One region of the Sphingobacterium sp. DR205 genome, then DNA from elsewhere that is predicted to be linked to it. Evidence: riboswitches for the same ligand, from Rfam matches in the RefSeq annotation. Region 1 holds a riboswitch; each other region holds the start of a gene.
What was found. Region 1 has a riboswitch for thiamine pyrophosphate ahead of thiM (hydroxyethylthiazole kinase). Riboswitches for the same ligand answer to the same signal wherever they lie in the genome.
Positions count from the first base shown of each region.

Region 2: it holds a riboswitch for thiamine pyrophosphate, as region 1 does, so the genes downstream of both, G6053_RS02400 (TonB-dependent receptor) here and thiM (hydroxyethylthiazole kinase) in region 1, are expected to answer to the same signal.
Region 3: it holds a riboswitch for thiamine pyrophosphate, as region 1 does, so the genes downstream of both, pnuC (nicotinamide riboside transporter PnuC) here and thiM (hydroxyethylthiazole kinase) in region 1, are expected to answer to the same signal.

Region 1 covers NZ_CP049333.1:2,212,968-2,221,340, reverse strand. Annotated here, with positions in the region: gene G6053_RS09230 (dienelactone hydrolase family protein) at 1-271, shown strand, start outside; gene G6053_RS09225 (hypothetical protein) at 302-1,567, shown strand; gene G6053_RS09220 (VanW family protein) at 1,621-2,463, shown strand; TPP riboswitch at 2,693-2,785, shown strand; gene thiM (hydroxyethylthiazole kinase) at 2,864-3,667, shown strand; gene thiE (thiamine phosphate synthase) at 3,657-4,289, shown strand; gene thiD (bifunctional hydroxymethylpyrimidine kinase/phosphomethylpyrimidine kinase) at 4,310-5,128, shown strand; gene tenA (thiaminase II) at 5,112-5,765, shown strand; gene G6053_RS09195 (DUF2807 domain-containing protein) at 5,991-6,734, shown strand; gene G6053_RS09190 (DUF1572 domain-containing protein) at 6,961-7,491, shown strand; gene G6053_RS09185 (helix-turn-helix domain-containing protein) at 7,917-8,373, shown strand, end outside.
Region 2 covers NZ_CP049333.1:582,154-590,526, forward strand. Annotated here, with positions in the region: gene groL (chaperonin GroEL) at 1-394, shown strand, start outside; gene ggt (gamma-glutamyltransferase) at 464-2,167, opposite strand; gene G6053_RS02390 (nucleotide pyrophosphohydrolase) at 2,235-2,561, opposite strand; gene dtd (D-aminoacyl-tRNA deacylase) at 2,580-3,038, opposite strand; gene G6053_RS02400 (TonB-dependent receptor) at 3,175-5,610, opposite strand; TPP riboswitch at 5,665-5,790, opposite strand; gene G6053_RS02405 (amidohydrolase family protein) at 6,023-7,198, shown strand; gene G6053_RS02410 (acylphosphatase) at 7,236-7,517, shown strand; gene G6053_RS02415 (polysaccharide biosynthesis C-terminal domain-containing protein) at 7,524-8,373, shown strand, end outside.
Region 3 covers NZ_CP049333.1:4,571,027-4,579,399, reverse strand. Annotated here, with positions in the region: gene G6053_RS19935 (acyl transferase) at 1-300, opposite strand, end outside; gene fabG (3-oxoacyl-[acyl-carrier-protein] reductase) at 439-1,182, opposite strand; gene G6053_RS19925 (malate:quinone oxidoreductase) at 1,498-2,997, shown strand; TPP riboswitch at 3,009-3,151, shown strand; gene pnuC (nicotinamide riboside transporter PnuC) at 3,211-3,831, shown strand; gene G6053_RS19915 (acyl-CoA dehydrogenase) at 3,806-4,900, shown strand; tRNA gene G6053_RS19910 (tRNA-Arg) at 5,028-5,099, opposite strand; gene xerD (site-specific tyrosine recombinase XerD) at 5,427-6,329, opposite strand; gene G6053_RS19900 (M16 family metallopeptidase) at 6,556-8,373, shown strand, end outside.

The DNA of each region.
Region 1 (8,373 bases):
TGGTGGACTCTCCAAATCAGCCGACAGACCTAATGCAGCGATCAATGTGAAAGTATTGGTTGAACATCCTGCAGCTGACAAAAGTGTATCAAAGGAAGATTATGATGGATTAGTCAAGGAACTGAACGAAGGAAAGGCTGACTGGCAAATAATTACCTATGCGAATTCCGGGCACACCTTTACCAACCCCGAATCACCGGAATATAACCCTGTTATGGCGAAACGTGCCTGGGCCCATACCTTATTGTTTTTAAAAGAAGTCTTAAACTAAAAAGTCAGCGTAAGCGTCCTCCTTATCCAAATGAACGGTCATCCGAAATCCAGCGTACTGCGTTATGTGATTTTCCAGCTATCGGTATTGCTTTTCTGTGTGGGTGTAGCAAAGTCTCAGGTAAAAAAATCAATTGAAATCGGGGCTCCTACCCAAGCCATTCTGTTTGTTACCAATGCTTCTGATAAATCAACGGATTTTATGATGCGTCTCCATGATCAAAAGGCAAATGAAATTATTCGACAGATTCCTTATAGCACGACTAAGCTCCTAGTGACAAAAACAGATGCCCAGCAACTTACTTTTATCGTCAACAAAAGCAAATGGACATTGGATGTAGCTACCCTCAAACAAAGAAATGCCATGATTCTGTTTGATGGCCAAAATAAGCCAAAAGTTATTTATGACAGTCAAACATACCTCCATGCGGCAAAATTCATATTAGAAAACAATAAACAAACACCTGTACAAAAAAAAGCACTTCAGTACGATGCAAAGCAGTTCTTCGATTCTATCGCTGCTATTCCATTTAAACCATCCAGACAATATGCTGAGGGCATCATTTCCCGATCCAGTCTTCCGATCTACTCTACTCAGAAAAAAGGCAAATATGACGGAACCTATATTTCGCAGACCTTTACAGGGGAGAACCTCGAAAAACCCAGCGGTATGATCACGACTGTTTATCAGCAAGGCAAGGAACTCTCCGCAAACAATTTGTCTAATGGAATCAATTTTTACACCAAATATTTTTACAACAAATGGGGATTAATCGATTCGATACAACAGCTTCAAAACAGCAAATGGTCCTCTAGTACAATTTATCAATACTTACCGCATGCTATTCTCATTACCGATCCTGAGCGACGGTCCGCCTCCATCCATCATTTAAATGATCAATATCAAGTGGTCCGGGAGGAGTCCATCCACTTCGTTTACCAACGGATGCATTGGGTCGACTACCGTTACAATGAAAATGGGCAGCTTATTGAGGAAGTTTCAGGGTTAAATGACGCCATCGAAAACCGTAGACTGTATTATTATGATAACCCAAAAGCAGACAATTTCTCTTCGTGGCAGGTATTTGACGCCACAGGGAAGCTCACTGCCGAATCCAAAATAGCTGTGCAAGGCAACGAAAGCACCTACCTGTTTTATCGTGATGGTACATTGGAATTGAAAATAGTCTCAAAAGAACAGGGCGATTATCAATATGAGAGCACTGTATTTGATAAGCAGAATAAAATCACCTCTAAAACAATACAAACAAAGAAAAGTTCCTCCAATTCTCAATAATTAAAACGCGCAAACTGAAATAGAAGGAAGCAATAAACCATCATTTGTTATTAGTGAAAAAACGGAAATTAATAAGTCAACGTCACCCTTTGCTGTATCTTCTTGCTGTCTGGGCAAGAAGAACACAAAGAAAAGCCATTTGGTTACTGGACAATAAAAAGTATACAAAAACCAAATCTACAACAGTGTTGCAATACCGCATCAAAAAACACCAGTCTGTTTTATTAAAGAAGCTGGGGGAAAACAATATGCAACTGCAGATCAACAAAGTGACGAATCTAAAGATTGCGGCAAAGCAAATCAATGGTATACTGATCCGCCCGGGTGAAACGTTTTCGTTTTGTAAACTGGTCGGCCAGCCCACACAAAAGAAAGGCTATCTTCCGGGGATGGAATTGTCTTTCGGTGAAGCACGGGCCGGTATTGGTGGTGGAATCTGCCAGATCTCCAATCTGATCCATTGGCTTGTTATCCATAGTCCGCTGACAGTCACAGAACGTTATCACCATTCTTTTGACCCTTTTCCCGATGATGGGCGAGTGCTACCTTTCGGAAGTGGTGCTACTGTATTTTACAACTATCGGGACTATCAGTTTACCAACAATACAGCCTACACGTTTCAGATCAATCTCTGGTTTACCGAAAAATGTCTTGAAGGTGAACTGAGGATCGATCAGGAACTCGATTTTGCCTATCACGTCATTGAAAAAGAGCATCAATTCCTTAAAATCGGAGATCAATTCTACCGAAAAAATGAAATCTGGCGGGAAAAGTTCCTAAAATTTCAGGGTGGAAAGGTTCTTGACACAGAACTCCTGACAAAAAATTTTGCCCGTGTCACTTATACCCCACCGGACTATTTGGAACTGCCAGCTGAAGACAATATAACGTCTTAAGTACACCGAATTCATCGTTGAGAGCAATACTATTCTTGGCAAATAGACTTGCCTGCCATTGATCATTACTTGCCTATCGCTTCCCTCGTATATGCCCAGTCTATTTTGCTCGCTCGAATGCGGCTGAAAATACACGCGCACTCCGGTCTATTGATTAACGTCTAGTTTTACTATTCCGGGACTGAATAAAACACTCGTTATAAAAAGTCCTTTTTTTTGTCTAAGTTTGATATGGCTTTGGGGGTATTCTGTATAGAATTGAGATAGTCCCTTCGAACCTGATTCGGTTTATACCGGCGTAGGGAAAAGCAACCGCTTAGGTATATTGAAATATACCCGACAGCCCATCTGTCTCATTTCTTCCTGACAAAGCCACCTGCAAATATAGAAAACAAAAGGAATGGAAGATTTAATTATCGATCTGTTAGCACAGGTCAGAAGACAAAAACCACTTGTACATAATATTACGAATTTGGTGGTGATGAATAACACCGCCAATGCGCTTCTCGCTCTTGGAGCTTCTCCGGTCATGGTTCACAGTCCATCGGAAGTACGCGAGGTTGTTGACCTTGCCCAGTCGTTGGTACTTAACATCGGCACATTGAGTGAACTTACCGCCGAGTCCATGCTTGTAGCAGCAGAACACGCCAATAACATTGGCCGGCCTTGGGTATTGGATCCTGTGGGTGCGGGAATATCCACTTTTCGCAATGACTTATTGGCAAATCTCCTGGAACTAAAACCAACCGTTATCCGGGGAAATGCATCGGAGATCATGAGCCTTTACAATTTCAACCAGGTCAATACCAAAGGCGTAGACAGCACGGCAGATAGTAAGGACGCGATTGGCTTTGGTAAAGCACTACAAGAACAATTGGGGGCTATCATCTGTATCTCCGGAAAGGTAGATTATGTCCTGTCCAAACAGCACACCGCTGAGGTGCACAATGGACACCCCTTGATGACCCAGGTTACTGGACTTGGCTGTAGCGCAACTGCACTCATTGGTGCATTTTTAGCGGTCACAGACCATCCCTTTGAAGCAGCGACCGCCGGTGTCTCCCTTTTGAGTTTAGCAGGTGAACTGGCAACAGCGCGATCTTCGGGTCCAGGCTCCTTACAGGTGAATCTCTATGATGAGCTCTATCTGCTGAATGATGAGCGTATCCGGATGCATCTCAACCTGAAACATTATGGCAATTAATCCCCTATTTCCTTACCCCTTGTATCTGGTTATCTCCGAACAGGACTGTTACCCACAATCTTGGCTCCATGTTGCCGAAGAAGCCATAATCGGCGGTGTAGATATCATTCAATTACGCGAAAAGAATGAAACGCCAGCAGGTTTTTTGGAAAAAGCAAAGAAGTTAAAACAGATTACCGATCGTTACGGAATCCCATTGATCATTAATGACGCTGTGGATATTGCAATTGAAATCGAAGCATGGGGGGTACATGTCGGACAAAGCGATCGTCAACCTTTAGAAATAAGGGAAAAATACGGACAGCGTCTTCAAATTGGCTGGTCGCTCGAAGATCGGTCACAGCTTGACAGCAAACAGATGACCGCCGTAGACCATCTTGGTGTCAGTCCAATTTTTCCAACAAAAACAAAAACAGACACCATTACAACCTGGGGAATCAGTGGACTGGGTGAGCTACGGAATTTAACCGAAAAGCCCTTGATCGCCATTGGCGGCATGAACCTGGATACCAGCGCAAGTGCCTGGCTGTCTGGCGCAGATTCCATCGCGGTCGTCTCGGCAATTTGCCAAAGTAAAAATCCAAGAGAGCGTAGCGCTCAATTAAAGGAATTATTAACATGAAAATAGTGAAACAATACACAGTGCCCACAGTTCTGAGCATAGCGGGGTTTGATGGTAGCGGCGGAGCTGGCATCCAAGCCGATACGAAAACCATATCAGCCCTGGGATGTTATGCAATGAACGTCTTAACGGCATTACCAATACAAAACACACAAGGGGTGCGGAATATTTACGAGATACCGACCCAAGCAGTGCGTGAGCAGCTGGATGCGATCTTCGACGATATTTATCCGGATGCGATCAAAATCGGGATGGTTCATAACATTGAGCTTGTCGAACTGATCAGCAGCTATTTGAAAGATTACCGTGGAACAATCGTATTTGATCCTGTGATGGTGTCGACAAGTGGTCACAAATTGATCAATGATGACACAATACAGGCATGTATGGACTTGCTTTTTCCACAAGCCACAATTATCACTCCCAACCTGGATGAAGTCAGTGTACTTGTCGGACGAACCATAGCTGAGGTCAAAGAAATGGAAAAAGCAGGCATTGAACTTCTTGAAAAAGGATGTCAGTCAGTCCTTATTAAAGGTGGACACCTCCAGACAAGCGAACTCACCTCCCTCCTCTTTCAGCAACATGCGTCACCATTGGTGTTTAAATCACAAAAAATTGACAGCAAAAATACACATGGATCCGGCTGCTCTCTTTCTTCAGCAATAGCGAGCCAGTTGGCGCAGCAATTCCCTCTTGCTGAGGCTGTCGCTACTGCTTTAGATTATGTCCACGAGGCAATCAAAGGCAGCAAGGATCTCGTGATTGGCAAAGGAAATGGGCCACTTAATCATTTCCACAACCCTTCTAAACTTATTATTCATGAAATGGAGCGATAAAGCCTGGGATGCTATAAGACCAATTTATGCTGATATCTTAGCGATGCCCTTTATTTCTGAACTGAGCAATGGCAGTCTACCGCTGGAAAAATTTCAATTCTATATGCGTCAGGATGCGTTCTATCTGGAAGAATTTGGACGTGTATTAGCTTTTATCGGTGCAAAGAGTACTGACAATCAACAAGCCCTGGATTATTTTGAATTTGGACGCAATGCGCTTATCGTCGAAAAAGCGCTCCATGAAAACTATTTTAAAGAATTTGGTCTGGATCCGGAAGACGACAACAAAATAGAACCAGTTTGCCACCATTACGTGCATTTTTTAAAAAGTGTAGCTGCCTTTGAACCTATTGAAGTCGCTATGGCTGCGACTTTACCCTGCTTTTGGATTTATAAAGAAGTTGGCGACCACATCGTTTCGATCGCCAGTGGCGACCAAAACCCCTATTCCAAATGGATCGATACCTATAGTGGTGAGGACTTCGCCGAGGGCGTGAACAAAGCCAAAAATTACGTCGATCAAATTTCTGAACAAACGACTGCAACAAATCGGGAGAAAATGCGACAAGTATTTATAACAGCTTCCCGATTGGAATATCATTTCTGGCAGGCAGCTTACGAAAAGAGCATGTGGTAACCACAAAGACAACTGTTAAATTGTTCGATAGCGAACACCAGTTGTTCAAAAATGGGCAATAGGAGAAAACGTATAAAAGTAAAAACAGCTATTTATCAGCGATTTACATGGTTTTTAAATTCTGGCACCACTATTATATCTGTAAGGGAGGAAATGAGGCTGTTTTTCGGAATTAAAATAAAAATTATTATAGCATAGAATTAAAAACTACTAATAGACAAAACCATGAAAAGAATTTTAACTATCGCCTTTATTTCTTTTTTATACGTTGCCCAGGCCCAAGAACGTGAAACCCGTAAGATTTCCGCTCCGGATGGCATTTCGGCAGCGACATCACTACGTGTTGACTACATTCACTCCAACCGCAATGAAGTTGTTGTTGAAGCGGACAATGCAGAGCATCTGTCGCTAATAGAAACAAATGTAAAAAATGGCATATTACATGTACAATATAAACGGAATTCACAGATCAGAAATGCAAGAAACAACCGTGTTACGGTATATTCAAGTAAAATTCCGACAAGTTTTTCGGCTTCTTCCAGTGGATCAATCTACAGCAACGAAACCATCAAGGCAAACAAAATAGCTGTCAATGTTTCTTCATCGGCCAGAATTACACTTAAAAAATTAATTGCCGATGATATTTCACTTTCGACAAGTTCCTCGAGTAGGTTAACGGCTGATGTAAGTGCAAAAAATCTAACGGTGAATTCCACAAGTTCGTCAAGACAGGAAATTGCAGGAAGTGCGACGAATCTGGATTTAAATGCCAACTCCTCTACTTCAGTTGACATGGCCGCTTTTACAACTACCAATGCAGAGGTCAATGCCAGCACATCCTCGGGTGTAACCCTAAGTGTTAAGGACAATCTACACGGTAAAGTTTCAACCTCGGCAAAGATCTCCTTAAAAAATCAGCCACGAAATGTCCAAGTTGACAAATCGACAAGTGGCCGAGTCGTTATGTAATTTTAGTTTAGGTCTTTAAAAAAGACTGTTTATTTATGTTTAATGTTTAGTTAGCTAAAGGTGGCGCCTTCCCCAGTGCCACCTTTTTTCCGCCCTTCCCTCATCAGCCAGAAACTGGGCCAGGCTGTTCCTCCAACAACCATTTACTGGAGTCAATTCTCCGGATATCATCGGATATTTTTGTATCTTGTGCTAAGAAACACAAGCACACATAACACTCAATCCAATGGATAATTTTTTAGCAAGTAGCCTCAAGCAATTTCGAGAATTCAAATCTTTGGGAGACAAAACCTTCGCTCAATTGAGCGATGAGCAATTGTTCTGGCAATTCAACCCATCAAGTAACAGTATTGCTCTCATAGTGAAACATCTACATGGGAACATGCTTTCGCGTTGGACTGATTTTTTGAATACTGACGGTGAAAAAGAAGGAAGAAACCGCGATATGGAATTCGAAAACACAGCGATGGAAAGAGCGGAGCTTATCGCGCTATGGAACGAAGGCTGGGATTGTTTATTCCATGCCCTTGAGTCTCTGAATGAGCAGGATCTATCAAAAACAATTTTTATCCGGGGAGAAGGGCATTCCGTATTGGCGGCAATCCACCGCCAACTTGCCCACTACCCTTATCACGTCGGTCAGATCGTTTACATCGGAAAAATGTGCCAGGATGAGCAATGGACTTCACTATCCATTCCAAAAGGAAAATCTGCAGATTTTAACCAGGAAAAATTTGATCAAAGCAAAAAAGTATAACTAGGAACTATTGGCTGTAGCTGCCCAATTGTTGATTGGGCAGTCATCCGCCTAAATTTTTCAATTGCAATCGTATCCTACAGATCCGTTTAAAACGTTACATGGATGGTGCTGTTTTAGGTATTCTTTAGCAAAGAATTGATTATATTTGTATGATCTACCATTACTCATTCCTTTACGAGTCAATCCCATGGAAATTAGCTCGTTTAGGGTTGTAAAACAAATAGCAAGTGCGGAGAGCTCATTGATCCACATGAGCGTAGACAGGTAATTTATAATTATTTACAGATGAAACCATCATGATTTATTTAATCACATTGGGGATTGAATAACCGAGCAAAACGAGCTCATGAATACCGTTTAAAACATATACTCGATGAATAAATCTGATAGCTTCATCACAATTGAAAAACAAATTTATATCGATGAAAAATTCAATTAAGATCATCAACAATTACGAATATAAAAAGTTATTCTTACCTGATGTTTCTGAGCATAATCTATTTAACGAAAGTAAAATCCAGGTTTATCGAATTGAAAATTATCTCCGGAGCATTTTAATGCCCGTCATTCCTTATCGTACTACATTTAATTTTCTAATTTTCGTAACAAAAGGTTCCCTGACACAACACCTGGAATCAGCCTCCTATACACTGACTGAACACCAAGTCATCAATATCAAGCAAGGTAATATCACCGCAACGTTGGCGATCTCCGATGATGTTGAAGGTTTTTTTGTGGTTTATGAAAACGAAATTGTCACTGATATCGAACTTGGGATCAATGACATCAAATTTTTCAATTCCCATCCCTTCACTACGTTAAAGCCGCATGTTGCCAATTGGATTCAGCAAATGCTGATTCTTTTGGAGGAAGAGCTTT
Region 2 (8,373 bases), 1.6 Mb from region 1:
TGGTGTTGCATTTATCCGTGCTACTGAAGCTTTGGTAAGCCTTAAAGGTGAAAACGAAGATGAGCAAATCGGTATCGACATTATCAAACGTGCTATCGAAGAGCCTTTACGTCAAATCTGTAATAACGCAGGTATCGAAGGTGCGGTGATCGTTCAAAAAGTAAAAGAAGGTACAGCTGACTTTGGTTATAATGCACGTACTGACCGTTATGAGAACTTAATCGCAGCAGGTGTAATCGACCCTACTAAAGTATCTCGTATTGCTTTGGAAAATGCAGCTTCAGTTGCTTCAATGTTGTTGACAACAGAGTGTGTATTGGCTGACGAGGCTGAAGAAAACCCTGTAGGTGCTGGTGCTCCTCCGATGGGTGGTGGTATGGGTGGAATGATGTAAGATCATCCAAACCATCTGATATATAACAAAGGCTCATCTGGAATTCCAGATGAGCCTTTGTTTTGATGTTTAATATCCTTTTGCAGTATCATCGCCACGAGGATCGGCACCGGCCTGCAATTTGCCGTTTGGAAGGATAAGAATGTTTTCTACACGTCCTATTGTCCCTCTAGGATTTATCACATAACCATCCTTTGTCAATTTGTCTCGAAGTGTTGTATCAATCGCATCTTTCTCCACATCAATGCGGTCAGGTAACCACTGATGATGAAAGCGGGGTGAGCTCACGGCGGCCTGTGCATTTTGACCAAAGTCGATCACATTTAATATGGTCTGGAAAACGGAGGTAATAATCGTTGATCCGCCTGGTGTCCCTACCACCATAAATAGTTTGCCATCTTTTTCTAAAATGGTCGGTGTCATGGAACTCAGCATTCTCTTCCCGGGCTGAATTTCATTTGCTTTTTCTCCGGTCAAGCCATACATATTGGGTACGCCGGTCTTTACCGAGAAATCATCCATTTCGTTGTTCAATAAAAATCCTGCACCATCCACGATGACCCCGGATCCATAGGAATCATTGAGTGTGGTGGTGATGGCAACAGCATTTCCCTGCTCATCAACAATATTGAAATGGGTTGTCTGCTCACTCTCATAACCCGGAATGACATCTGCATTGACGTTTTTGCTTAAAGTCGCCTGACGAAAATTAAACGGATTTAGTTTAGCTGCATTTTTCGTGGAATCTATCAGTTGCTGTACAGGGACATTGATAAAATCGGGGTCTCCTAAATACTTTGCCCTATTTGCATACACATGACGTTCCGCTTCAACGATGACACGTATTGCGGAGTCCGTCTGAAAGCCCCAGCGCCGAAGCGGGAATTGTTCAACTGACTTTAATAAAGCCAATAGGGAGGTCCCGCCGCTTGATGGTGGAGGCATGGAAGTAACCTTGTGCCCTCTATAGCTTGAGGCGATCGGGGCACGCCAGCGTGCCTGATAGCTCGTTAGATCCTCATGGGTAATGATGCCTTTGCCTCTATTCATTTCGGCGACGAGCATATCAGCCGTTTTTCCTTTATAGAAGCCATCGCGTCCTTCATTGGCGATTCGTTCGATGGTATTGGCAAGATCTTCCTGTACAAATAGGTCACCAGTTTGCCATGTTGTATTTTTGATAATTGCGGCACCAGTGGGATTCAGCTTTATAAATCGCTCTTTATGATCTTCAAACTCGCGTGCTTGCCTTTCGCTGATCTTGAAACCTTTCCGCGCAAGTTCTATCGCGGGCAAGAGTAATTCTTTCCAGTCCAGCTTCCCATATTTTTGATGTGCTTCCCACATTCCGGCAACAGAACCGGGCACACCGGATGCCAGCTGACTGTATAAGCTCAAATCGGGAATAACATTCTTTTGTGCATCCAGATACATATCCCGGTGCGCCTTTTTGGGAGCAGTTTCCCGGAAGTCCAGGGCATCGTATTGACCTTGACTATTGCGGTATAGCATAAATCCACCACCACCGATATTGCCTGCATTGGGATAGACAACAGCAAGAGCAAACTGTACGGCGACAGCAGCATCAACTGCATTTCCGCCCTTTTTCAGAATCATTACTCCGACTTCGGAGGCCAGGGGGTGGGCAGTGACCACAGCAGCCTTGTTGAATGTGGCAGGGCTGGTCCTATGTGAACCAAACTGCCTGTGGGTACTGGAACACGAAGCGAATAGTAAACTTCCTACTAGCGAATAAATAAATAGTTTATTCATAATATCTGCTCTAAAATTGTGCTTAAGATTAATATTAAACCTTGGATACCGATGGAACACAAAGGTGTTATTTTAATTTTTCATTGTTTTTATGACGGTCTGCATCCCGAATGGATTTCTTTTGAAGGTTCTTTTCCAGTGCATCGGTCAGGTCTATACCCGTTTGATTTGCAAGACACATTAAGACAAACAATACATCTGCCATCTCATCAGCCAGATTAACCTCTTTATCTGATTTTTTGAAAGACTGTTCGCCGTACTGTCTGGCCATGATCCGGGCGACTTCGCCAACTTCTTCCATGAGCATGGCTGTATTTGTCAGCTCATTGAAATAGCGTATCCCCGTTGTATTGATCCATTTATCAATTACTTCCTGTGCTTCTTTGATTGTCATTTTTTCGGATTAAGTAGTTTAAAAATTGTCCTTATCTTTTGTATCCATAATGATGGTAACGGGACCATCGTTCAATAGATTGATTTTCATGTCAGCCCCAAATAAGCCGAGCTGAACAGGTTGATCGATCAGTTGGGAAAGCAATTTGGCCATTTCTTCATAAAGCGGTTTGGCGGTATTAGGTTTGGCTGCCCGAATAAACGAAGGCCGATTTCCCTTTTTTGTCTGAGCGAATAAGGTGAACTGGGAAATCAGTAAGATATTACCGCCGATATCCTGAATGGATTTATTCATTAGTCCCTGCTCGTCTTCAAAAATCCGTAGGTTAACGAACTTTTGTCCCAGCCATTTTAAGTCTTCAATTGTATCGGCTTCTTCTATTCCCAATAGGATCACCAGACCTTTTTGAATCTGCCCGGTGATCTGGTCGTCCACTGTACAGGAAGCATGTTTTACCCGTTGTATTACTGCACGCATAATAAAAAGTATAAAACCAAAGTTAAAAATTCCCATCGTCAAACACGATCCAATCTAACATTTATTGCTGCCAAAATAAAAAGTCTCCTTCTCTATTGAAGAGAAGGAGACTTTTATATAGCCGGGATCCTAATTGTTAAAATTTGATATTCAGGCCTAACATAAAATTTGTAGGTGCCTGTGGGAAGTAGAAATTGTAATATTTTCTGGTATCGTCTTCCATCCAGCCAAAGGTATAGCCGTTAGTTTCGTACTTTTCATTCAGTAAGTTATTTACCTGTAAACTTAGGTTAATGTCTTTTATACCTAAAGCCGTAAAATTATAATTCGCCAGCAGATTATTAACAAAGGATGAAGAGATGCTTCTTTCTTTCGCTGAGGAGTTATCGAGATATTGCCGTCCTACATATTTTGACAACAATGAAAATGTGAGCGGTTCAATAGGGCTATAGGAAAAGTTGCTGGAGATAATTGTATTTGGAGACAGGGCAATATCTGTCTTTGGATAGGAGATCCTAAGGTCGCCAATGACTTCTTCAAAGTTCTTGATCTTATTTTGGCTGAAAGCAGCGGTAGCCTTCCAGTTCAATTGCTTACTGATGTTCCAGGCTCCGTCAAATTCCAGTCCGATTCGATAGCTGTCTTTTACATTTTGTCGGATAGGAGCACCGGTATCACTGATCTCGCCTGTTGGAATCAACTGGTCTTTATAAAACATCCCGTATCCATTTAATCCAATATTGAATTTGGTATTGGTGAATCTATACCCAATTTCAATGTCCTGCATTTTTTCTGGCGTTGGATCCGGAAGTTTGCTGTTTTTCTCTATGAAATCTTTTCGGACGGGTTCCTTTTGCGCGAAAGCGTAGGAAGCATATATATTTGCATGATCATTTAACAGATAGGTTGCTCCGGCTTTGGGATTTAGAAAATTGAATTTTGGGTGGTAATTATAGTTTTTGACCTTATCATCGTCCCCATACATGTGATAGTCTACATTTCTGTACTGGACGTCGGCCATTAAGATCCATTTATCCAATTTGTAATCTACCTTTAGGAAGTTGCTGAAGTCATTTTTCTGCGATTTTCCGAAGTAATATTTGTCGTCTATAAATCCGTTGGAAGCGTACTGTGCCCAGATTACTTCACCGTAATGTTTTCCTCGATATTGGTTGTATGCACCACCCCATATAATTTCGAGCTGATCATTGGGTTTGTAGTTCAGCGCATAGGTCATCCCATAAAAATAATTATCTAACCATCTTCTGCGGACTAGATCTGTTTTTTTTATGGTATCACTACCGAGGATGACATCAGGCAAACCATATTTACTTAATTTATCACCGGGTCTCATCTCCTCATAATACCCATAGCCTCTTGTATAATGTAGTGCGGTATTCAGTGTGAGCTTGTCATTGAGGATATTGGTATAGTGAATCTGGTGATGCTTCTGCGTATAGTTGTCCGTTTGGTTTTTATAGGTATATAGGTTATAGTTTCTTCCTGCATTCATAAATCGGTCTTTTTCTGCGCCGGATACGCCGAGACCATTATCTGCGTAATCGTCCATGCGAGATCTATCACCCGTGATCAAAGGTTCCGGGACGCCGTTCCAGGCTTGGTAGGTCTTTTCCTTTCCCCAGAATACGATTCCTTTTAAGGTGTGTTTTTTGCCATAATAACCTCCATCGATATAGAAGGACTGTAGGTCTGAGGCACCTCTTTCGATATAACCATTACTGCTGATCCTGGATAAGCGGGCATTGAAAGCAAACTTGTCATCGATCAAACCGGTTCCGAGTTTTACTGTATTTTTCCAGGTATTATAAGACCCGAATGAATTATTGAGCTCGGCATAAGGTTTCTCTGCTAATGTATTTGATTGAATATTCAGGGAAGCTCCGAAGGATCCGGCCCCGTTGGTAGATGTTCCGATTCCCCGCTGTACCTGGATGCTTTCTGTGGATGAGGCGAAGTCAGGGAGGTTGACAAAGAATGACCCCATGCTTTCGGCATCATTTAATGGAATACCATTAAGGGTTACATTGATCCGCTGGTTGTCAGATCCACGGATCGTCATGTTTGTATATCCTATGCCGGCTCCTGCATCGGAGTTTACCTGAACAGAAGGTGTTTGATTCAAGAGATAGGGGATGTCCTGTCCCAGATTATTCTTAGAAATCTCTTCTTTTGAGATGTTCCTGAATGTGGTAGGTGCATTCTTTTTAGCTCTGGTGGATACCACAAGAACCTCTTCGGTACGAATTGTTTTTGGATCGAGCTGAACGGTCAATTCCATATCCCGTTGGAGGTTTAGGTTTTGAGTCCAGGTTTGATATCCGACAAACGAGACCTGAATGGCATGTTTTCCATCTGCGATATTATATAATTTGATCAGGCCATCTCTGTCAGATTTGGTTGTAAATGAAGTCTGTCCGTCTATGGATACCGATGCATTCTGTAGCGGCCTTTGTGTATCCTTATCTACGGTTTTAATCGTCAAATTGTGCTGGGCAACAGCAATTTGGCTTAAAGAAGTAGCTAAAACGCTACAAATCAAAAATTTGATCATGTTGATGTATTTTGTTTAAGTTAAACAAATCATGGCAAGGGGTCACCATGACCGTTTTATTTAACTAACCTCTCCCTCCGCCAGCATTACCTGGATCAGGTGCACAGAACTTAATCTGTTGGGTATGATCTCAGCCTTTATTTGTGTTTCTGACAAAACAAGGCACCCCTAATCGACGTTGCGAATATATAAATTAAAATCGGAATGATATATAAAGATGGTGTTTTTTACAAAAAGTAGACTTTTTGTAAAATATGTAATAATTTCCTTTTGGTTTAAAATTTTACGTTTAGGCTTGTTTTTGGTGTTTGTTGTTCTTTTTAGGTACCTTGGTATAGAATTTTCTACTGTTAGTATGTATTCATATTCGGTCAAAAATTTTTAGTTATTAATTTGAGAGTGAGGAGATAAAATGTTAAAGTATTTAAGCGCAAATTATATTCTACCGATTACCTCAATGCCTATAAAAGATGGTATTGTAGCGGTAGACGAGGAGGGGGTAATTCAAGGCATCTATGACCCTACTTCATTCACACAGACTGATAAAGTCAAAATCGAGCGGTATGAGGGAGTAATTATTCCGGGTTTTATCAATGCCCATTGCCATCTTGAATTGTCACATATGAAAGGCGTGGTCGCTAAAGGTACCGGTCTTCCCAATTTCCTTAGCCAAGTCATGACTTCACGTAGTGCATCTATGAAGAAAATGGATGATGCGATGTCGAAAGCGGATAAAGAGATGTATGAAAATGGGATCGTAGTGGTGGGAGACCATGCAAATACGGACAATTCTTCTAAACTGAAGGAAGATTCAAAAATACTTTATCATACCTTTGTGGAGGTCATTGGGGTTGAACCTGAAGAAGCTGATTTTAAACTTAAAGAAGCCAAGTCTTTAACACAAGAATTTAGAAATGGCCATGTGTCTATTACGCCACATGCACCTTATTCCTGTTCGAAAGTTCTTTTTAAGAAATTTAAAAAATCGGTGCCTGAGACTAATATCATTAGTATTCATAATCAGGAGAGTGACGAAGAGAATAAATTGTTTAGATACAAAACAGGTGAATTTCTGGATTTCTATAAGAGTATCGGAAAGAATGCGGATTCTATTAAAGCGCAAGCCCGAAACTCCATCCAGTCTTACTTACCTTACTTGCCTTATCCGAATAAGTTGTTGTTGGTCCATAATACCTATACTTCATTAAAAGATCTGGATTTTGTAGAACGAATGGACCGGGATGTTGTATGGTGCCTGTGCCCAAAAGCAAATTTATATATTGAAGGGAACCTTCCTAAGGTTCAAAACTTTATAAATGCGGGACAACGGTTAGTGATTGGTACGGATAGCCTAGCGTCGAATGATACACTTTCGGTATTGGAAGAACTGAAGGTATTGCATGAACATTTCGAAGATTTGGATTTCTTGCAAACAATCCAATGGGCAACAATCAACGGAGCTGTTGCATTGAATATTGAGGATGAATATGGATCTTTGGAAATCGGCAAAAAACCGGGGATTGTCCTGCTTGAGGGTATGGAAAACTTGCGTTTAACAGATAAAGTTAAAGTCAAACGTTTAGCGTAGTATTTAATTCCACAAAAACTTCTGTACTTTTGCTCTTATGAAACATTTGAATATTTCAATAAGAGGTAAAGTACAAGGAGTCTTTTTTCGATTGACGGCCAAAGCTGTTGCGGATCAGGTCGGCGTGAAAGGCTTTGTGCTCAATCAAAAGGATGGGTCTGTCTACATGGAGGCCGAGGGGGACGATTTTGCCCTTGATTCATTGTTGGACTTCTGCCAGGAAGGTCCAGAGGATGCAAATGTTGAAGCTGTTGAGGTTACGGAAGGCGAACTGAAAGGCTTTTCTAATTTTGAAGTGATTAAAAGAGTTCAATCCTAAAGCCCAGTGTCGACAATTAAGAAATTTCTCAGCGATACCGTTATTTATGGTGTGACTACTATCGTTTCAAGAATGATAGGTTTCCTGATGACCCCACTCTATCTCCGTAAATTTAAGGATGCAGCGGTCTATGGAATTTATTCTAATTTTTATGCATGGATGTCCATGCTGAATGCTATTCTAGCATTTGGAATGGAAACAACTTATTTCCGGTATTTACAGAAAGTTGAACCACAGAATAAGAATAAAGTTTACAATAATAGTTTCTTTATTACTTTATTTACCTCAGGAGTATTATTGTTGTCTGTATTTGTTTTCACAAGACCTATCGCTTCATGGTTTGCGGATGGGGGTGACGTGGATCTATATGAACAGTACATTAAGTATTTTGCTTTTATCCTTGTTGCGGATGCGCTGGCTGTTGTCCCGTTTACAAAGCTACGGGCAGAAGGCAGACCTTATAAATACAGTGCATTGAAATTTGTTAATATCGGTATTACCGTGATTTCAAATCTATTTTTTATTTTGTTCTTGCCGGATTGGGTACATAAGTATACATTTTGGGCGGATTTTGCTGGCACATGGTTCAAAGAGGGTTGGATCGGTTATGTCTTTATCTCCAATCTTTTCGCAAGTATCGTCACGTTAATCCTATTACTCCCTGAATTGTTAACTTTCCGATTTAGTCTAGATAGAAAATTAATGAATGAAATGTTAAAGTATAGCTTCCCAATTCTAGTCGCCAATATTTCATTTATTATTAACGAGAATCTAGACAAAATGTTCTTTCTGAAATTGATACCTGGAAAGGCGGGGAAAGATGAGTTGGGTATATATGGCGCGGTTGCTAAATTGT
Region 3 (8,373 bases), 2.4 Mb from region 1:
CTCATAGATGGATACATCAGCAACAAGATGCTTAGAAGTGACCATGCCCGTTGTCCCTGAACTTGAAAATACAATTTGAGGGGTCATTCCGGCAGCCAGTACTTTTTGTGTTTTAAAAAATTCGATTGGGAGGAAGGGGATGTCCGTATAATGCTGGACTTGATTTTTTTCTTTGCCTATTAGCGAAACATAGTCGCGGTAGACCTGACAATGCTGCAGCTGGAAGTGATAAGTTTCTAAACAATGTTGATTAAAATCGTCTTCCGTTTGAATTTCAAGAAAATCCGTCCAATTCGTCATAGCATTTAAATTTGTTGGACAAAATTAGCTAAAATTTAGAAATATTGAGTAGCGAAGCCGGAGCCGGCAGTAGGAATAACATAAAAGCGCTTGCTGCTGAATTTCAGCAGCAGGCGCTTTTATGTCGAAAGCTATATGTTACAGCATACCACCGTCAACAGGAAGAACCTGTCCAGTGACATATGCGGATAAATCAGATGCAAGGTATAGACATGCATTGGCAACATCTTCTGGCGATCCGGCGCGTTTCAATGGAATTCCAGCTTCCCATGTTGCGATCACTTTAGGGTCTAATATATCTGTCATTTCCGTACGGATAAATCCTGGAGCAACCACGTTCGCGCGAATATTGCGAGAACCTAATTCTTTCGCAATGGATTTGGTGAATCCTATAATACCTGCTTTGGAAGCGGCATAATTTGATTGACCAGCATTTCCCTGAACGCCAACAACGGAAGACATATTGATGAAAGAGCCTTTACGGTTTTTCATCATTATTTTTGAGGCCGCTTTTGTTACATTAAATACGGATTTCAAGTTAACGTTCAATACATCGTCCCAGTTTTCTTCTGTCATACGCATCAGCAGACCATCCTTTGTGATGCCGGCATTATTGACTACGATATCCAGGCTTCCGAAATCTGCAACGATCGCATTGACCAGTTGTTCTGCTTCTTCAAATTTTGAAGCATCAGAACGGTAGCCGATTACTTTTGTTCCGTAGGCTTGAAGCTCTTTTTCCAGCGCTTGTCCCTTTTCTACAGACGAAAGGTAAGTGAAAGCGACATTGGCACCGTGTTGTGCAAACACTTCGGCAATTTTTCTTCCAATTCCTTTTGATGCTCCAGTTACCAAAGCAATTTTTCCTTCAAGTAGTTTCATATAAGAGTGTAATGTTATTCGTTGATGTTTTTGCAAAAATGTTAAAACTATATTATAACACAAAATCTTTCGATAAATAAGGATTTAAAACGCGCCAAGTGTTGGTGTGATTTGCGGCTATTCATGGCCGGCAGAATAGGCGATATCATGTGTATGGTGTGCGGAAACCAGAAAAGTGGAATTTTGCCAACACTTAGGATTATTTTAATAAATCAATGGTATTTTTGAATAAGTGTTCCTAAAAAGTACAGTTTTTTGACAAAAGACTTGGGCGTTTACCAAAAACTATATTAAATTTGCATCAATCACAAAAACATGAGCAAAAAATCAAATAAAGAAGTTGACGTTGTTCTAATCGGCGCCGGTATTATGAGTGCTACTTTGGGTACGCTAATCAATGAATTAAGCCCAGACGTTAATATTGAAATTCTTGAGCGTTTGGATGTTGTGGCGGCTGAGAGCTCTGACGCTTGGAATAATGCTGGCACAGGCCACTCGGCCTTGTGCGAATTGAATTATACACCGGAACAAAAAGATGGTTCGGTAAAAGTTGATAAAGCTGTTAAAATTGCGGAGCAATTTGAAGTATCGAAGCAGTTTTGGTCGTACCTGGTTGATAAAGGCATTATTGCCCAACCGGAGAATTTTATCCGCAGCATTCCACACATGAGTGCGGTTTTTGGTGAAAAAGATGTGAAATTCCTGAAGACAAGATGGGAGACGATGAATACCCAAACTTTGTTCAAGGGCATGGAATATACCGAAGATGCAGAACTCTTGAAATCATGGATTCCTTTGATGATGGAAGGACGGGATGCAAGCGAGAAAATTGCTGCTACCAAGATGGATTTAGGTACTGACGTGAATTTCGGTTCATTAACACGTGATTTGATTAACAACCTGGCAAACAAAGAGAATATTTCAATTTCCTTAAACCACGAAGTTGTTGATATCGATCGTGAAGACGATGGACGTTGGGAAATCGAAGTGAAAGATCTGAAAACAGGGGTGAAGAGAGAGCTAAAAGCGAAGTTTGTTTTTATCGGTGCTGGAGGCCACTCCTTGTTATTGCTGGAGAAATCTGGTATTCCAGAAGCAAAAGGTTACGGTGGATTCCCTGTAGGAGGACAATGGTTGAGATGCGTAAACGAAGAAATTATCAATACGCACCATGCTAAAGTATATGGTAAAGCATCTGTCGGTGCGCCACCGATGTCTGTACCGCACTTAGATACCCGTTATATCGATGGTAAACAAGCCTTACTTTTCGGTCCATACGCTGGTTTCTCAACCAAATTTTTGAAACAGGGTTCTTATTTTGATTTGCCGGCATCAATCAAATTATCCAATATCCGTCCGATGTTATCCGCAGGACTTGATAATTTGCCATTGACCAAGTATCTCATTACAGAGGTTATGAAATCTCCTAAAGATAAATTGGAGTCGCTGAAACAATTTATGCCAACCGCTAAATTAGAAGATTGGGTTATTGAAAAAGCTGGCCAGCGTGTACAGGTGATTAAAAAGGATGAGAAAAAAGGAGGGATTTTAGAGTTTGGTACTGAAGTGGTATCGAGTGCAGATGGTTCTATCGCTGCCTTATTGGGCGCGTCGCCGGGTGCATCTACTTCGGTGGCGATCATGATCAGTCTCTTGAAGAAATGTTTCCCTGAGCGTGCTAAATCAGATGAATACCGCAAAAAACTGCGCGAGATGATTCCTTCACACGGTAAGTCATTAAATGATGATGCTGAGCTTTGTCGTGAAACTCGTATCCGTACGCATAAAGCATTGAAATTAATTGCTATAGATTAATTTCAATAAACAATATACTTATGGGGTGCTCGGAAATGACAATGTCATCCGGGCTGAGATTATACCCAATAAAAGCGATTGTACGGCCTTGTACAATCGCTTTTATATACCTGATCCGGGTAATGCTGGCGTAGGGATTTTAATTTCAATAAAAACATCCGTTTTTCCGCTCATAAGTTTATTATGTAATTACACAAAATAATAAACAATTGAATGACTTCTGAGACAATTTTCGAAGCTTTTATTAAACAAATACAACAAGCCTCCATAGCCGAATGGCTGGGGGTCTGTTTTGGTATCTTGCAGGTTTGGTTTTCACGACAGAATAAATCGGTCAATTACTTCTTTGGGATTATTGGTATCATCATCTCGGTATATGTTTTATTCCATGCAAAATTATATGCCGAAATACTGTTGCACCTGTATTATCTTGTCATGAGCGTTTATGGCTGGATCTACTGGAAATATAGCAGTGATATTATTGTGCCGATCAGTCGTAGTACAACCCGAGATTGGCAGATTGTTGGTTTTATCTGTGTGGCAGGTTTTCTATCGTTCTATTTTGGTCTGGTGCATTTAACTGATTCGGATGTTCCGGTATGGGACTCCTTTGTTTCCTGCACAGCCTGGGCGGGGATGTGGCTGCTGGCGAAACGTAAACTTGAAAATTGGATTTTGCTTAACATCAGTAACCTGATGGCGATTCCTTTGCTTATGCACAAGGGTTTATTCCTGTATGCTGCTTTAACCTTATTTTTATTTGTGATGGCTTTTAGTGGCTATTTTAATTGGCGGAGAATATTAAGTGATGAAAAAAAATATGCAACTGACTGATGCAGCTATCGCTGTTCTAAAAGATCAGCAACGTAAAGGAATTCAGCAAAAGAGTTTGTCTGATGAGCAGCTTGAGCTAATATACCGGAACAAGTGGTTTAAAATCTGGGTACCACAATCTTTGGATGGCTTGGGGTTGGATTTGGTCAGCGGGCTTTCCTTGTTGAAGGAGCTGGCCTACCAGGATGGCGGATTGGCGTGGACAGTAACTTTATGTGCCGGCGCGAATCTTTTTGTTGGCTTTATTGATCCAGCGGTCGGGCAGGATATTTTCAACTCAAAAACGGTATGTTTTGGCGGCAGTGGGCAGGTTGCTGGTGTCGCTGAACGTGAGGGTGAATCTTATCGTCTGAAAGGGCTTTGGAAATATGCTACCGGTGCTCCCCACTTGACACACTTTACATTGAACGCCTATATTCAGGAGGATGGAAGGCCGCTATTGGATGAGGGTGGAAATCCACTTGTAAAATCTTTCTTTGTGGCGCGTGAATTTGTATTGATTCATTATGATTGGGATACATTTGGCCTGGAGGCGACAGCATCGCATTCCTTTTCGCTGGACAGTATACGGGTGGATGAGAATCAGTCATTTTTTATCGATGCGTCAAAAAGTACACGGACTGAGCTGCTCTATCAATACCCTTTTGTGCCGTTTGCCGAGTTGACCTTACTGGTAAACTTTATGGGGATGTATCATCGGTTTTTGGATTTGATCGAGAAGTTATTTGTATTGAAGTCCAATCAGGGGAAATGGGAGCAAATGGAAAGTAAAGCTGCTTTTCGGAAATTGGATGAAATGCAGCAGGACTATACAGCTAGGGAAAATAGTATCATGGAGCTTGCTGTTCGATCTTGGGATAATCTCAAGGATGAAGCTGATAATAACGCGTTATATGAGCGTATAGCGATAGAAAGTAGAGACTTTGTGGAAACTATTCTGTCCAATGTCATTAAACTCTATCCCCATACGGGGATTTCGGGCGCAGCCACTGACAATGAAATCAATATTTTGTTTCGGAATATATTTACGGCATCTCAGCATAAATTGCTGCAAAAAGAGTTTTTGTAAGCTTGATAGGGGGGTAGGTAGCAACTACAACCTGATAAAAAATGAAGATTGTTGCGTACATTTTTCATTTATGTTAACACTAAAAAAGACGATCAATTGATCGTCTTTTTTAGTGTTAAATAGGATGTGTTCCCGGCGGGGGTCGAACCCACATCGTCAGAACCGGAATCTGAAATTCTATCCATTGAACTACGGGAACGTGTCGCAAAGATATACTATTTTCCAGATCTTACAAATAATCTTTGCGATAAAATTTAAACTTTTGAACGGGGGATTTCAGGAGCATGGCCATCCTAGTTTTAGTCGCCCAGCTTTTATAATTTATGCCATTCCGGTTTTCTGGCCTAACTTTTTGTCTATTAGTAACATGTATTCAAGATTGTGTTTAAGCTGTGCTGCACTGTTTACTCGGATGCTTTACACAGACTGCAAATTCCAATGGGTTTAGGTCAGCAAAAAAATATCATTGCATGTGGCTCAACAAACATTTTAAACTTACCTATTGATTTGCCCAACCGATAACAGATTAAGATCTGGGATGGTATTGTGTGATGATGGAATGGAGGTAATCCCGATCAATATGTGTATATATTTCAGTTGTTGTAATACTTTCATGCCCCAGCATATCTTGTACAGCCCTTAAATCAGCACCGCCTTCAACGAGGTGAGAGGCAAAGCTATGTCTAAATGTATGGGGGCTAATCGTCTTTTGCAATCCAATTTTTTGAGCAAGCTCCTTAATGATCAGAAAGATCATCACCCTGGATAAAGCCGAACCTCTTCTGTTCAGAAATACAATGTCCTCATTCCCATCTTTGATTTTAATATGTGGTCTAACGGAATCTAAATAGAGCCTTAAATGTTTGATCGCCTGCTGACCGATGGGAATCAGCCGTTCTTTACTGCCTTTGCCTTCCACTTTGATAAATTCTACATCGAGAAACAAATTGGATATCTTGAGGTTGACGAGTTCGGATACCCGCAGTCCACAGCCATATAATACTTCAATAATTGTTTTGTTGCGCTCACCCTCAGGGCTAGATAGATCTATGGCTGCAATTAATTGGTCAATCTCATGAATGCTCAATACACTCGGCAGTTTTCTGCTCAGCCGTGGTGCCTGCAGCAGTTCTGTCGGGTTGTTGTCCAGTTCATGTTCGATAATCAAAAAACTAAAAAATGTTTTTAGTCCGGATATCAGGCGCGATTGCGTGAACGGCGATATGTTAAATTCCTGCAACCACTGTAGAAAATGCTGAATATCTTTGCGGGCAACCTGATTTAAACCGAGGTTATTGTCCTCACAATAGATCTGGAATTTAGAAACATCGTTCAGGTAAGCGTCTATCGAGTTGATGCTTAAACCCCGCTCGAACTTTAGAAATTGTTCGAATTCTTTTTTAATGACCTGCCAGTTGCTGAAATCCATTTGCAACAAAATTACAATTAACTATTGTTCTTTTCGAAAGATATTCTGTATTTTTAAGCGTATTTTTTACAAAACATGAGCAATAGCAATGAGAAGCTCCATCCCATAAGGGATATTAAAAGTATTTTATCCGTATTTTACTATCTATCGGGAGAATTGGTCTCCAATCCCGTTTACCTTAATACAAACAATTAGCAAAAAATAACTAAAAAAGAGATTTTTTTGTATGAAATTCATTAAACCACTCGCATTAGCCTTTTTACTACCCGCGACTTTCTATGGAGTAGAAGCAAAAATGCCAACCACCTTGAGGGCGGAAGCCAGAGCTATTCTGTCACAGGATAGTTTGGCCTTAAATCAAAAATTACCTTTCGACAATGAAGTTGTTACCGGTAAACTAAAAAATGGATTTACATATTTTATCCGTAAAAATACAGAGCCCAAGGGCCGTGTTACCATGTATTTGGGCATGAAAGCCGGTTCGATCCTGGAAAATGAAAAGCAGCTCGGGTTGGCGCATTTTTTGGAACACATGAACTTTAATGGTCTGAAGCATTTTCCAAAAAATGAACTTGTCAATTACCTCCAAAAAGCAGGTGTCCGGTTTGGCTCAGATCTGAATGCCTATACCAGTTTTGATCAGACGGTCTATCAATTACCTATACCGTCGGATGATCCGGAATTGTTAAAAAATGGAATGCAGGTCATGCGCGACTGGGCGCAGGATGCTCTATTGGATGGTGAGGAAATTGATAAAGAACGTGGGGTAATTTTGGAAGAGAAACGCGGGGGAAGAGGCGTGCAACAACGTCTACAAGATCAGTATTTTCCGATGGTACTCAACGGATCTCTTTACTCAAAACGTTTGCCGATTGGTACGGAAGAAATTTTAAAGACCTTTCCATATACCGAAATACGTAAGTTTCACCAGGACTGGTATCGCCCAGATCTGCAGGCGCTCATTATCGTCGGTGATATTGATCCTAAAGCAATCGAAGAAAAAGTGAAGGTGTTATTTTCGGATATGACGATGCCGAAGAAGGTTCTTCCACGTAAAGAGTTTCGGGTGGATCTATTGAATAAAAATCAATTTTTGACGATCTCGGATCCAGAACTTCCTTATACCGTGGCTCAGATCCTGATCAAGAACGAAAAGGAAAAGGTGGTTACTGTTGGAGATTACCGCAATGAATTGCTCAAAAGCATTTTCAATCAGATGATTGCTGGCCGTTTTTCTGAGCTGATGCAGCAACCTAATCCACCTTTTATGCAAGCAGGAGGTAGTATCGGCGATTTAGTGGCTAACCTAAATACGTTCTCCCTAGTGGTGGTACCTAAACCGGGAGAACTGGAATCAGGGTTTAAAGCGATGTTGACCGAATTTGAGCGTATCCAAAAATACGGCTTTACACAGACTGAGCTTGATCGGGCACTTGCTGATATGAAGAAGGGCAATGAAATGGCCTATATCGAGCGGGATAAGAAAAAATCCGATAGCTATGTCAACCGTTACCTGAACTACTTTATCGACAACGAGCCTGCCTTGAGTAACGAGGCTTCCTATAACTTATCAAAACAATTATTGCCCACTTTAAAACTGGAAGAGGTAAATGCCCTGGTCAAAAAATATTATACCGATTTAAATCGTGATATATTAATTATGGGGCCAGAAAAGGAAAAGGCGAACCTGCCTACAGAACAAGCTGTTTTGGGATGGGTGAAGGCGGTCGAAGATAGTCCGGTTTCTGCTTATGAGGATAAGGTCTCCAGTCTTCCCTTGCTTTCCAAAGAACCTACTAAGGGTTCAATCGTGTCCTCAAAGGATGTCACAGCGGTCCAAGCTAAAGAATTGGTTTTGAGCAATGGCGTGAAGGTGATTTTAAAACCTACAGATTTTAAAAATGACGAAATCCAGATTATGGCCTATAGTCCTGGAGGAACGTCGTTGTATGCTGATGCTGATTACTTCTCCGCTTCAAATGCCTCTTCATTAGTCGATGCGAGCGGTGTCGGACAAATGAGTAATGTCGAATTAACGAAATAC